DNA from 2 places in the Lentibacillus songyuanensis genome. Region 1 is predicted to be linked to the other one. Evidence: riboswitches for the same ligand, from Rfam matches in the RefSeq annotation. Region 1 holds a riboswitch; the other holds the start of a gene.

What was found. A riboswitch is a leader RNA that binds a small molecule or an ion and turns the genes downstream of it on or off. The one in region 1 is predicted to bind lysine.
Region 2: it holds a riboswitch for lysine, as region 1 does, so the genes downstream of both, dapA (4-hydroxy-tetrahydrodipicolinate synthase) here and WMZ97_RS16835 (Na+/H+ antiporter NhaC family protein) in region 1, are expected to answer to the same signal.

What each region holds. Positions count from the first base shown of each region.
Region 1 is NZ_JBCLVH010000020.1:50,391-57,312, reverse strand. It holds gene WMZ97_RS16840 (sodium-dependent transporter) at 1-1,028, opposite strand, end outside; gene WMZ97_RS16835 (Na+/H+ antiporter NhaC family protein) at 1,681-3,231, opposite strand; lysine riboswitch at 3,352-3,531, opposite strand; gene yunB (sporulation protein YunB) at 3,590-4,369, opposite strand; gene WMZ97_RS16825 (YunC family protein) at 4,496-4,798, opposite strand; gene WMZ97_RS16820 (bifunctional metallophosphatase/5'-nucleotidase) at 4,895-6,295, opposite strand; gene WMZ97_RS16815 (hypothetical protein) at 6,810-6,922, opposite strand, start outside.
Region 2 is NZ_JBCLVH010000001.1:300,272-307,193, forward strand. It holds gene WMZ97_RS01400 (purine-cytosine permease family protein) at 1-438, opposite strand, end outside; gene WMZ97_RS01405 (helicase) at 788-1,339, opposite strand; gene WMZ97_RS01410 (CBO0543 family protein) at 2,035-2,610, shown strand; gene dapA (4-hydroxy-tetrahydrodipicolinate synthase) at 2,816-3,703, opposite strand; lysine riboswitch at 3,836-4,020, opposite strand; gene WMZ97_RS01420 (glycosyltransferase) at 4,320-5,315, shown strand; gene WMZ97_RS01425 (MarR family winged helix-turn-helix transcriptional regulator) at 5,421-5,843, opposite strand; gene WMZ97_RS01430 (MFS transporter) at 6,036-6,922, shown strand, end outside.

The sequences.
Region 1 (6,922 bases):
CCGGCTACATACGTTTCGGTAATCGACATGAGCGAGGTTAACCCTGCCAAAACGAGTGAGGCAAAGAACAAAAATCCAAACAATCCGTTAAGTGCTGGAAACTGATTAATAATTTCAGGAAATGTAATAAACGCCAATCCCACACCACCGGAAACAACTTCATCTACCGGTACACCCTGTTGTGAAGCCATAAAACCGAGTACAGAAAAGACACCAATCCCAGCAAGCAATTCAAAACCAGAATTGGCAAACCCGGTAATAAACGCGTTGTTCGTAATATCTGACTTCTTTGGTAAATAACTGGAATACGTAATCATAATGGCAAAGGCAATGGATAAGCTAAAGAAGATTTGACCATAGGCTGCCACCCAGACACTGCCTTTCGTAATCGATGAGAAATCGGGTTCAAAAAATGCATTTAATCCTTCCATTGCACCGGGCAATGTAATGGCACGAATAACAATAATCAAAAAAATGATAACTAAAGCAGGAATAAAAATACGGTTTGCTGTTTCAATACCTTTTTTAACCCCTTTAAACAATATCCCCAACACGACAATCCATACAATAATCAATGGAATTAATACTCCAGGCACCAAGCCGCCAAATTCTCCTGGGTTGGCCAAATGCAGATAATCATTAAACATAAAACTTTCCGTATCCTCTCCCCAGCTTTGCTTAAAGGAAAAGATGGAAAATGATATTGCCCAGGCAATAATCACAGAATAATACGTCGAAATGACAAATGCGACAGCTACAGCCCACCAGCCAACAAATTCGGATTTCTTATTCATCCGCTTGTAGGTTAATGGTGCAGATCCACGATACTTATGTCCCATCGTGAATTCCAGAATTAAAATTGGGATCCCTGCGGTGAGTAACGCAACTAGATACGGGATAAAAAATGCCCCCCCACCATTCGCATAAGCTTCCGATGGAAAACGCCAAATATTCCCAAGTCCGATGGCGGATCCTACTGCAGCCATAATAAACCCAGCCCTTGTTCCCCATTGCGAACGATTCTCCATTTTGTAACCTCCTCGTCTCCTAATTTCCCCTTCCCTTAATATATATTAAGGGAAATGAAAATCTTTACTCTTTTCTGATATCTATGCTTGTATTATAGCGCTACTTTTTACCTATGTCAAAAGGAAATTTTGGACTTATCTGATTTGAAGTACTAAATGGAAAGAGGCTAGGAGATAACGGAAATTTTGTACACTAAAGACGAAAAGATTAGAATATTAATTTTTCGAGAGTCCCCACCCTTCACTCACCCAGACTGGTATAGCTGTTTATAGATAATAGCAAACACTATACTAGCGGAGGAAAAACACGGAGACTTCAACGGGAAAGCGAAGACAATGAGCCCCTGCAGTGAGCATTCTTTGCGACCAGGAGGCTTATCGCGAGCCCGTGGAAAGCGTAGTTTCTCCCGTAGCGGTAAAGGTAAGATATTCACCATCCATGGTTACATCGCATTTTACATCTAATCAGTATCAAGGTTTCCCTATTCGTATTATTAAAAAATCTTTAGCTATATCAAGATACCTCCTTTATAAAGTTTATCCATTCTATCCATAAAAAGAAAAATCCGAACGAATGCAAGTTCCAATCGAAGAAACTTGAATCTATTCGGATTTCTCTATAACTAAAACACTTTTTCCCGGACTCTTTTCGTTAATTGGTTACTTTTGTTTTTTCGATAAATCGGAATAGAAAACCGATCACAATAAGCATGACAATGGTTGCGGCTAATGCCAATAATACATGATTAGTCCAACCAACAATTAAGTAGCCAATCGCTGACACCAATGCGACCAAAAGTGCATACGGAATTTGTGTCATTACGTGATCGATATGGCTTACTCCTGCCCCTGTTGACGACAGAATTGTTGTATCTGAGATCGGAGAACAGTGATCACCGAACACCGCTCCAGCAAGTACGGCAGATAAAGAAGGAATCAGCATCGAAGGGTCAGCTAACATCGCCACCTCCGCCGCAATTGGCAGCATAATACCAAACGTTCCCCATGATGTTCCAGTCGCAAGTGCCATAAAACCAGCAATTATAAAAAACAAAAAAGGTAAATAACCGGGACTTATCGATGCATTATCAACAAGCTGTGCCAAATAACTTCCCGTTTCTAACGTACCAATTATGGAACCAATCATCCATGCCAAAAGCAAAATATAAATGGCCGGAAGCATTGCGTTGATCCCCTTGGTCAACATTCTGGAAACAGCTGCCTTTGGACGACTTTCACGAAGATGCAAGATGAGTGCAATAACAACAGCTAATAAGCCCCCTGTAAACAGCGAAACTTCTACTTTGATGTTTGCAAACACAGCTAAAACGCCAGCTTCATCACTAGCCTGTATTCCTGTAATAACCATCATTAAGACCGTTCCTACAACAAGGGCCAGAATAGGCACAAGCAGATGGTAGACACGGCCATTTTCATGTGGCTTAAAGGCTTCCGTTAAATCACCCGGTATGTTTTCATTCGAAATGACAACTTCACCCGTAGATTCCGCATTTTGTTCATGTTTTCGCATTGGTCCAATATCAATTTTCATATAGGCAACGAGAAACACCAAAATAAGTGCACCAAGTGCGTAAAAGTTATAGGGAATCATTTTGATAAAAGCTTCAAATGGCTGAAATTCGGTTATTCTATTTGCCGCAAATAAACTCCCTAACAGACCAATAATGTACGCACCCCAGCTGGATATGGGTGAAATAACAGTGACAGGTGCAGACGTAGAATCAATATAATAAGATAATTTCGCACGTGAGATATGGTGTCTGTCCGTTAAAGGCCGTGCAATCTGTCCAACAGCAAGCGCATTAAAATAATCATCAATAAAAATAATAATACCTAACACAGCAGTCATTACCTGGGCACCCACTCTTGTCTTAACCCGTCTTATCATCCAGTCACCAAATGCGCGACTGCCCCCAGAGGCTGTGATAAATGCAGTCATTATCCCGAGCAGCAATAAAAATCCCAGCAGTAACAGATTTCCACTGTCAACTGCCCCATCGGTTACAAAAATGGTATAAAATGTTCGCCAAATTTCTTTTAATGATTCTAGGATATTAAAATGATGAATAAATAATGCCCCAACAATAATCCCCACCCCAAGTGAAAGCAGTACCCTCCTCGTAAATAAGACAAGTACCAGCATGAGTACTGGGGGGAGTAATGAATAAATCGTTCCCACCATGATAAAACCTCCATTTTCTATGCAAACGCCTGAAGAACCCGGAAAAAATCGTAGAAAACACAAAAAAACAACGATAGAAAATAACCTACCATTGTTTATAAGTATACGTTATCCTCCATTTCGATCAGTAGTTCTCCATACATTTGCCATCATGTATGACAGTATATCCCTTATTGAGGGAAATACCAGCATTCCATAAGCTTGACCCTTATGATGCTTCGGCAATCAGCCCTTTCGCCAATCCTCATTGTTGTCATCCTCTGATTGGTTACTGATACTGATTGCACCTCTACCTCACCGATCTGATAAGGTTTATTATGAAATTATGAGGTAGTTCAACATCTATTACTATACTAGCCTATTTATCTTTTTGCAACTCATTTTTGGGTATTGAGATTGGCGGATTGTTATTGCCTCCTCCACCATAATAATCAGGAACCTTCCCGATTACAACCCCGGATGTAATATAGACGTCCGTACTGACATCCTTCACACTGGAGGAAAACGGGATAATAGTTTGGACTTGACCCTCTACGTGGATGTAAATTTTAACCATCGCGCTATTAATTCCAAAATCCTCTACCTCGTGCACAACATCCGTTTTCACATTCCCTGTAAACTCCAAATTCACCGGAATTTTAGGTCCAAGGTTGGCAAGCACCGTGTTACCTGTCACCTGTCCAAGGGGAATCTCTACCAGTGTCGGATCTTCCGTGCGCTTTCCCTCAACCGTATCTCCATATTCCAAATCAAGATCTGACGTTTCTTCATCCGGTACCTTACCACTGTTCATCCGCAAAAAGAATTCCTCAACCTTATCTGTGGCATAGCGATTTATTTCATTGACAGCACCTGAATCAAATTTCCAAGAGGTAATATTTCCATCATTATCCTGTGTGAATTCCGTCATATCTTCAAAATTATAATCCCCCGCAAACTGCACCGCAGCGTTGATACCGCGTGTGGCGAATTCAGTTGTTTTACTCTCAGCAACATCCATTAATGTCGGTTTTATCCCCGCGTTTACGATAACAAACGTCAATCCAATCATTAACACGAACAATAGCATAGTGATAACAAGTATATATTTCGCTGGAGGTGGTGTTCTTCTTTTCCGAAAAGCTTTGCGTCTTATCAATATGACCCCCCCTTAAAAACAATTTATGCTTGTTTCACGGGAGTTAGAATTTGCAATTCCGGATTAATTCCAGCATCTTTGCCCCTGCAAATAAAAAAGCCTCCCATTAAAGGAAGACATAATTAATTATGATATATGGATTAACGCATCACGGCCGATCATGCCGGACTCCCAGCCATAGGCCTTAGATGCATCAGTAATCTTTTCGAGTGGTGCGTTAAGTAAATCATCAATCGTCTTGACTCCAACCGCTCGCCCGGCGATAACGTTACGGTCAGCCAACACATTGTTTAATACGTCCACATCTAGCGCACCACACATAATATAGCCAATTTCATTCGTAATCATTAATAAATTGGTCTTAGGCAACTCTACCGTAATAGCAGTAAAAAACATTCCTTCAACTTCCAGCGGATTCACCGTGATCATGAATATGCCCCCTTCTAAGCTAACACTACATGTGTATTCATGAAGCTTGGGCAATGTCACTTGACAGGTGCCGAAAGTAAGAGGTTGGACGTCGAATCACCGTTTTGCGAAGTCTTTTTTTAATGTATAAGCAAGCAAATCACGCAAAAGTTCCGGTAGAAAATACCTTTTCGTTTCTGATCGGGCAACTTCTGGAAGCAGTCGACCAAAAGTAAACGTATCGGCAACAGCTACCGTATAGGTCCGATTAGGATCAAGGGCTTCCTGATGGAATAAAACCTCTTTGACGGTTTCATAGCCATCTGGATAAAGCTTGGTACGAACGGTCAATCCAGAAAATACCATACGGCCAATCAACTCACCGCGAAATCCAAACCCTTTCAACGGCAATTCCATTAATTCCTTGGTAAATGATGCGCGAACAACCTCGAGCAATTCGTTACCATTTAGTTCAACAACACACGGATTAATCGGATGCGGACAAATTCGATGAATATCCTGATACGTGACATCCCCTTCCATTAATTCATCAAGCAGCACGCCGGAATTTAACATTGCGCAATCAGCTTTTGTCCAGTGCTTCATCGTTTCCGTCAATTTCTCCATAATTTTTGTATCCTCAAACCACTTCACTTTAATCGGTTCCTGCAAATAAACAACTGTCTTGCCCAATCGATCTTCTGCCTGTTTCGTTAATTCCAGAAGTTTGTTTTCTGTTTGTTCGTCTTCGGCCACATGCGTAATATCCGTCGCATATGCTTCTTTATGAACAAGTTGTTGTTGATCATGATCCCATGTCAATAGAACCTCTCCAATAAAGTAGGCATGTTTTCCGGCAGCGGTTAGAAGTGTTTGATTAATCGTCTCACCGGTTCGTAATAAATGATGAGTATGACCACCAATAATCACATCTATCTCCGGAAATCGTCTTGCTATCGCCTGATCTTCACTGAGACCAAGATGCGATAGCAAAACAATAATATCAGCAGTCGGCTTTAGTTTATTTATTTCACGCTCTAAGACGGTAAAGGGATCATTGACATGCCAATCTAGCAGCTCATAGTAATCATTAAACGGTGCTGTAAGCCCAATGATGCCAACTTTGACCCCATGCATTGACTGCACATACACATGGGATTTGAGCCAGGCCGGTGCTGGTTCTGTCATATGGTGTAAATTTGCGCATACCACTTGAAAATTTGCTTCGTCATAAAGATGATACAAATCCCCTTTACCAAGAGTGATCCCTTCATTATTTCCAATGGTTGCGATATCATAGCCCGCATCATTCATTAATGCGACATTTGCTTTTCCCATAAACGCCTCTGTAATAGGATGGACACGATCGACATGGTCCCCGACATCCAGCACATAGCAGGAAGCCTGTTCAAGTAATGCGCTAGCCTTTTTATCCTTGATATATCCAGCTACTCTTGACCATTGGGAAAAATTACTATGTAAATCATTTGTATAATAAAAATAGATTTTCTCCTGCATGTTGTGATACACCTTCTACAATTAGTCGAACTCCTATGATAACAAGTAAAATGCGCAATATCCATTATCATGTTTTCCATTTCACCGTTGCATCCTTCTCTCTTGCTACAAAAGATACGATGTCTACCTTCATACTAGCATTGATTAGTCCCGATTCCTATCCAAATACATTGATGTTCACAAAAGATACGATTTATTCGTTAATTCATTACGTTACCCGATCCTTTTGTTTTTTTATATCCTACCTTAACAGGTAGTAAAACCCCCACTTCAAAATTTTGAGGCGAAATCAAAAAAGACAAGTGGGGGTCAACTGCATGACAAAGGTCCGATTCAGTTCTCAGCCTGCAAGACGCAGGTCACAAAGGCGTTGCAACTCAGATACCTGAGAACTTAGCCTTTGTTCCTCTGTTTGAAGTGGGGAGAAAGGGCAGGCTAAAACCGTCACGTCCTGTAACAAAGCCAGCACTAGCACATCCTGTACATCGGATCCCCCACGGAATGAAATTTCATTTTAATTATCCTCTGCTTTTCCATATTTATCTGACTCTTCTTCCTTTTCATCTTGTTTTGCCTGTTCATAACGGAGGTATTGCCGATAGCCATAAGTGACCTTTCCAACTACCT
Region 2 (6,922 bases), on a different contig from region 1:
AATTAATACCCACTCCGGTATTACGGGGAAAAACTTGTGAACAGCAGCAACGAGTATTAGTCCTTCAAGTGCGCAATACATAATAAAATTTGTAGCGTAAATGAACGAGGTTAATGATGCCCCAATATAACCAAATCCGCCGCCTCTGGAGAGTAAATTCACATTCATCCCTGATTTCGCGGATAAATAAGCAATAAATGTACCGAGTATGCCGGCAACAACAATTGCATAAATGGCAGAAATAATAGCGTTGATGGCTCCGAATTGTAGTGCCATCACACTGCCCATTTGGAAGTAAAAAATGGCTGTGGCAATACCAAATGTAATGTTTGTAATGCTGAGCCATCCCATGTTTCTTTGGCTGCGTGGTACTCTGTCTAATGAATAATCGTCACCCGTTTCATTGACTTTGTGATCTGCAGATTGAACAGATCGCATACATATCAGCTCCTATCCTTGTGTAATGTTTCACATGATTCTAGTAATAAATGATTCAAAAAAGCACGACTGTTATTAACTATAGCAATGAAGGCCGACATGCTGCAACCATGATAATAACGCTTGTTTTACAATCTAGTGAGAAAAATACATGACTATCAGCGGTTTACGTATGCTATCGTACGGATAATACGGATATCGTTGGTAAGTATGTGTGAAAAGTGGTCATTATTTTAGCTAATATATATTATGAAAAGAGCGAGATGTTCCGCTACCTGAGTGAAAAATAAGGAAAGGTGTAACCTTTGAATATAAAGATAGATTGAAAAGAACGCCTTGAAGGATTTTTTTACTTCAATGTTTCGTTTTGACAAAAAACAAAATGATCGTCCGGTGCCAAGATATGCAGATGATCAGCAATGTATCCTCGTAACCAAAGCACACCCTCTATTCGTCTCAGATAGAAGCCTTTCGGAAAGTCGACATCTTCGGACAAGATCTCTGATGCAATTGTAACGGAGCCATATGGAGCTCGATGTCGCCAAGAGGGCTTTGACGAGTAACCTTCCGATTGATCCAGATAAGCCAATCTTAAATGTGGACCTAATTCAAGCGGACACAATGTTAAGCCAGCCTGGTTTGCTTTTTTAAAAAGATCAGGTATCGTAGCTCCTTCTGGAAAGCCAAGGTGACGAACTTTGAGTTCAAGAGTCCTTACACGATATATCTTATCTGAGACAGTAAACTTATCATCAGCGAACAGCCTCTCTCCAAGCTCATTCATAAAGATAGATTGTTGTTGCAATCTCCGAAGAAGCTGAGATTTCGTCAAACCGCCAACGTTGACCGTCCTAATTATAGTTGGGCAATCCGGGTACAAATTATCTTCTCTAACACTCATTTAAAGTCACTCCTTATAAAGGTTTGGTAAGCTATGTACTGTAATATGACCTTGATTGTTTGATGAGATTTATTTCATAAGGATTATCCCATTTTTTCAAATAACCAACTATCTTTTTATATTGAAAGCGCCCTATTCCGGCACAAAGGGGAAGGTATTTTTACCGGAATAATGTACTTCACATAATACCCTGCACTAAGAGCACACTAAAAGAATAACTATATCGAAAAGAGAATGAATCAATGGTTTATTTTGGAGTACAATTATGGTGCTGAATTTAGCTGCTTATTTCATCCTCAAAAACCTGTCTAAGTGGCAATTATACGCAACATCTACTTTTACGGTCATGTTTGGAGTTAACTGTCGATGATTATTTTGATATTAAATGGGATCATGGCTATTTCAAAAAAGGTGTGGATTCGCTTGGATTTGTCTATGAATACGGTATTTTTCCCGCTGTGAGTATTTTTTTGACAGGGTGGATATCGGTTTCTAAAAAAGGCATATTGTTTAGATCGGTTACATTGCAATGTGGACTATATGTAGCAGTATATATGAACATTTGCTAAAAAGCAGTTTCTTTTACTACAACGGGTGGGAACTGTGGTACTCCGTAATCGAATACCCCATTTTATTTTTCATTCTGATTTTAAATCTTCGCATTTTACAATGGTTATATGAAAATGGTGATCGCCATGAAACATAAATTTTCTGTCTCTGTAGAAGAGCTTTCTGATGCACAAAAGCATTTTTTTCAAGTCACTTATGATCGCTGGTTGAACGATGTACTGTTTACCTTTAACTGGTGGTTCCTTTTAGTTTTAATGATTGTTCCTCTGGTGATCTGGTGGAGACTGCTGGATAAAACAAGAACCATGGAAATTGCTTTTTATGGTCTTTGTATTGTCATTATTGCAATCACGCTTGATGTCGCAGGTGTTGTTTTGTCAGCGTGGACTTATGGATATAAGCTGGTACAGTTTTTTCCACCATTGGCCCCCGTGGACTTTGGTACATTGCCCGTGTTGTATATGCTAATATATCAATGGGTGCCAAGATGGAAACCGTTTATATTCATCATAATTTTTTTTGCAGTCTTTTGGGCATTTATTGCTGAGCCTATTTTTATATGGATGAAGATATATTATTTAAACTGGTGGAAATACGTGTATTCTTTCCCCATTTATATTGTAATGGGTATCGGTATAAAAGCATTAACAGAGAAGGTAATATCCCTGCAAGCGCAACAACGAAGGGAAAAGAAAGAATAGATAATATGTCTCCTGACAATCAACTTTGAGACGCCTTTTTCTTCGTTAAAGTGCTCCCTTTTGAGTGTCGGCACTTACTTTTTTCAGAAGCAAAAACCATGTGCTTATCAGAATCGCGTTTATGGAAATGTTGAAGGATGTCCTTTTAGACGCGGCATGTACAAGTAATCGCAACAGCACTATGCTGTTGCGATTACTTGTTACCTTAGCTTATAGCTTTTGTCTGTTTCAATGGAAGTACGTGTTGTAAGTCATTCATTTCTTCTTCATTTAACGGAACCAGTGGCAAGCGCACACCGCCAACAGGCACGCCAGCGAGATTTAAGGCTGCTTTGACCGGTGTTGGGCTTGGAGCCTGGAATAAGGCAGTCATGATTGGCAAAAGCTCACGATGCATTTCAGCTGCTTGTTGAACGTTGCCGAATTTATAATCATGGATCATTTTCTGCATCTCATTTCCGATAATGTGCGAGGCAACCGAAATAACTCCGGTACCCCCGATAGCCAGCATTGGCAGGGCCATTCCATCATCACCGCTATAAACGCTAAAATCATCGGCTGTTTCCTGGATAATCGTCGTACTGTCATTTAAATTCCCGCCTGCATCCTTTAACGAGACAATATTGTCAACCTTTGATAAGCGGATAATCGTCTCAGCCGACATACTGACAACACTGCGGCCTGGAATATTGTATAGCATGACTGGTAAGGGAGTCGATTCGGCAATCGTTTTAAAGTGCTGGTACAGCCCTTCCTGTGAAGGCTTGTTGTAATAAGGAGTTACCAGCATTATCCCATCGACACCGGTTTTTTCGGCTTGTTTGGTTAAATGAATGGAAGCACTGGTGTTATTTGACCCTGTTCCAGCGATAACAGGAACCCTTCCGTCCGCAGCTTTTACCACACATTTAAAAAGTGCTAGTTTCTCCTCCGTTGTTAATGTTGGAGATTCTCCAGTAGTTCCAGCCACGACAAGGCCATCAGAACCATTTGTAATTAAATGCTGAACTAATGTGCTGGTTGCCTCGTAATCTACTTCACCATTGGCATTAAATGGCGTTACCATTGCTGTTAATACTTGACCGAAATACATAGCTTCACACCCTTTTGCAAATTTTTGGTACATGAAATACATGCAAGAAAATCAAGGGCAATCCGGACTCAGACGCAAAAATACAGCAGTGACGGCTTCACTGCTGCAGAATGATTTTCGTGTACACATCTCTGCGTAGATAGCCCTCCATATAGCAAAAACCTATATGACAGTTCTGCACCTATTCAATAACAGAACCAGCTTCTGGAATATGAGATTCCTTCCACTTCGGCAAATACCCCTTTCCACAATAATCACTGGATGTCCCATCATCCTCTTATTGTTTACTAATGGCCTTTGCAACCTCTATCCTTATATCAAACGAATTGAAATAAGAAAAGTATTTAATTACTTGTACTGTAACAGATAATACGAGAAACAGCAAGGGGGTAATTTATCCCACTCTTAACGGGCAGTAAGACTCCCACTTCAAGATTTAGAGGTGAAACCAAAAAAGATAAGTGGGAGTCAACTGCCCGTAAAGGTCCGATTCTGTTCAACTAACAATCAGCAGGGGAGAAAGGGAAACCCCCACTGATTGAAGTTTCACTTTATCAGGATTGTCTCAGGTGTTATGGAAAGGTTATGATAAGATGATGATTGGAGGTTGATAGACATGAAAAAAGTCGGATTAGTCATGCGGAAGATTCAATTTGCGGAAGCCCAGGGTCCACGAGTGTTTGCAGATCGTTTAAAGCGAATTGGTGAGGAATTGGGAGTGGAAATCGTATTCATATCTCCGGAACGTCATGTTAGCGCGTACGATCATCTACCGGGCTACGAATATGAAAAAGGTGATTTAGTAAACTATGATATTGTACTCGATAAGCTTGATAAGGAAAATATTGAGCACGTGATATACACGGTTTCCGGTTTTACTTATTTAAGTATGTTTATGAAGCATAGTGTATTGTTTCCGCATAGCATCCCCGACCCAGCATTAACTGGCTATGAGATGATGAAGCCGTTTTATGGAGTTGTGGATAAGGCGATTGTGCAAACCGATTATTTAAAAGATCAATTAACATCTACGTTTGGGGTTAACGATGTCACGGTTATTCCGATCGGGTTTAATGAAGATTTGGCACACAAGCATTTTGCTCCGCAGCAAATTAAGGAAAATCGCATTCTTTGGATTGGAAGAGATGAAGCGAACCGCCGGCCGGATCTGGTGTTGAAATATGCCCGGCAAAATCCGGATAAAGAAGTAGTTATGGTATTCGGTGGAGAAAGATACCGGGAAAGTATGAAGCGTTATTCCATTCCGGATAATGTGAAACCGCAGTTTGCGCTGACCCAGGATGAGATTTTTTCCTTGATGAACAGTGCAAAAGTGTATTGGAACTGTTCGAAGTTTGATACGTATGCCATGCCGCTAACTGAGGCGCTGGCGATGGGTAAAATCATTGTAAAACCGGAGCACCCATGTTATGGCCATATTCATTCAAAGCACGCGTTTTCCGGAAATGAAACGAATTGGTTTGAACTGGTAAACATGGCGGCAGCAACGCCAACTAACATTTCTCAGGAAAACCGGGAGTATGCATTTGACCACTTTTCAAGCACTATTATGAAACAAGGTTACAAAGACTTTTTTGAAGCCTGGTTATAAAAGCTTTGATCGATCCGGATATAAAGCGGATTAAGTTCACCAGAAAGTTGAACGTTTAATAGCACTTTTTCTTGGTGGCAGGGATCTTTACAGGTCCCTGCCTCATTATATTTTTTCCACAGTTTGGTTATATTTTTTTAACAGGTCAGCGAATGTTCGCTTTTCTTCATCGGACCAATCAGATAAGGCCGCTTCGAGCTTTTGATAGCGTCGTTGTTTGTTTTCATCTAATTCATGGACACCTGGTTCAGTAATCCGGTAAAAATAGGATCTGCCATCTTCAGGATTGGGTATTTTTTCAACATAATTTCTTTTCTCGAGTGCAGCGGCTTGCCGGGAGATCGTGGATATGTCCAAGTGCAGGTTTTCTGCTAACGATTTGACACCAGCCGGACCTTGTATAGATAATTGCCGGAGGATGACATAGGCGGACCGCTCCAGCCGTCGATGCTGTTTGTCCGACAGAACAATTCGGCGAACAAATACCGTAACTTCATGTTCAATATTTTTTAACGAATCTTTATCCATTTTTACACCTCCCCATTATCGTATATTTCCCATAGGTTGATCGCAAGTATTTCTCCTTTTTACATCTAATTGCACTATACAACCAAATAGTTGTATGATACAATCACTTATCATGAAAGTCACATTATTTTCGATTATTCGGGGTCAGAGAACGAACGCGGATAAAATTATTTGAAGGATTGGAGTTTTTTGATGGCGCAACACGCAACAGCTTTAGCAAAAGAATGGGATCAACCGGTTCAGGAGCAAAGTATTATGAGCCAGCCAAAATCGGTATGGGCAGTTTTTTTTGCCTGTATTATTGCCTTTATGGGACTGGGACTGGTTGACCCGATCCTGCCGGCAATTGCCAGTCAGCTTGATGCATCTCCCAGTGAGGTGACACTGCTGTTTACGAGCTATAATGCCGTGATGGCCGTGGCGATGCTGATTACTGGCACGCTTTCCAGCCGGCTTGGAATGAAAGGCACCTTGTTAACCGGAATTGTTATTATTGCCCTTTTCGCTGGATTGGGCGGTTTTTCCAATGATATTTGGGCGCTTGTTGGACTTCGAGGCGGCTGGGGACTGGGTAATGCCCTATTTGTTGCCACTTCCTTAGCTGCAATTGTGACCCTTTCCAAAAGCGGCAATGCAAAGGCGGTTATTTTATATGAGGCGGCAATTGGCTTGGGGATTTCTGTCGGTCCGCTGCTTGGCGGCTGGCTGGGAGCAATGTCATGGCGCGGTCCGTTTTTAGGAGTGGCATCATTAATGGTCATTGCATTTATTGGGTTATTTGTCCTGATGCCAACAGCTAGTGCTGCGTCGATAGCAGAAAAGCCAAAAACATCGCTGGCTGATCCGTTTCGGGCGTTAAAACACCGGTCATTACGAATCTTCGGCTTTGCTGCAGGATTATATAATTTTGGCTTCTTTACATTGTTGGCATACGCCCCCTTTGTACTAGGGTTGGATGAACATGGGCTGGGGTTTGTATTTCTCGGCTGGGGGATATTGCTTGCTGTCACTTCTGTTTTTATGGCACCCAAACTTCAGCAAACGTTAGGTACCATTAAGTCTATGTGCATCATGCTAAC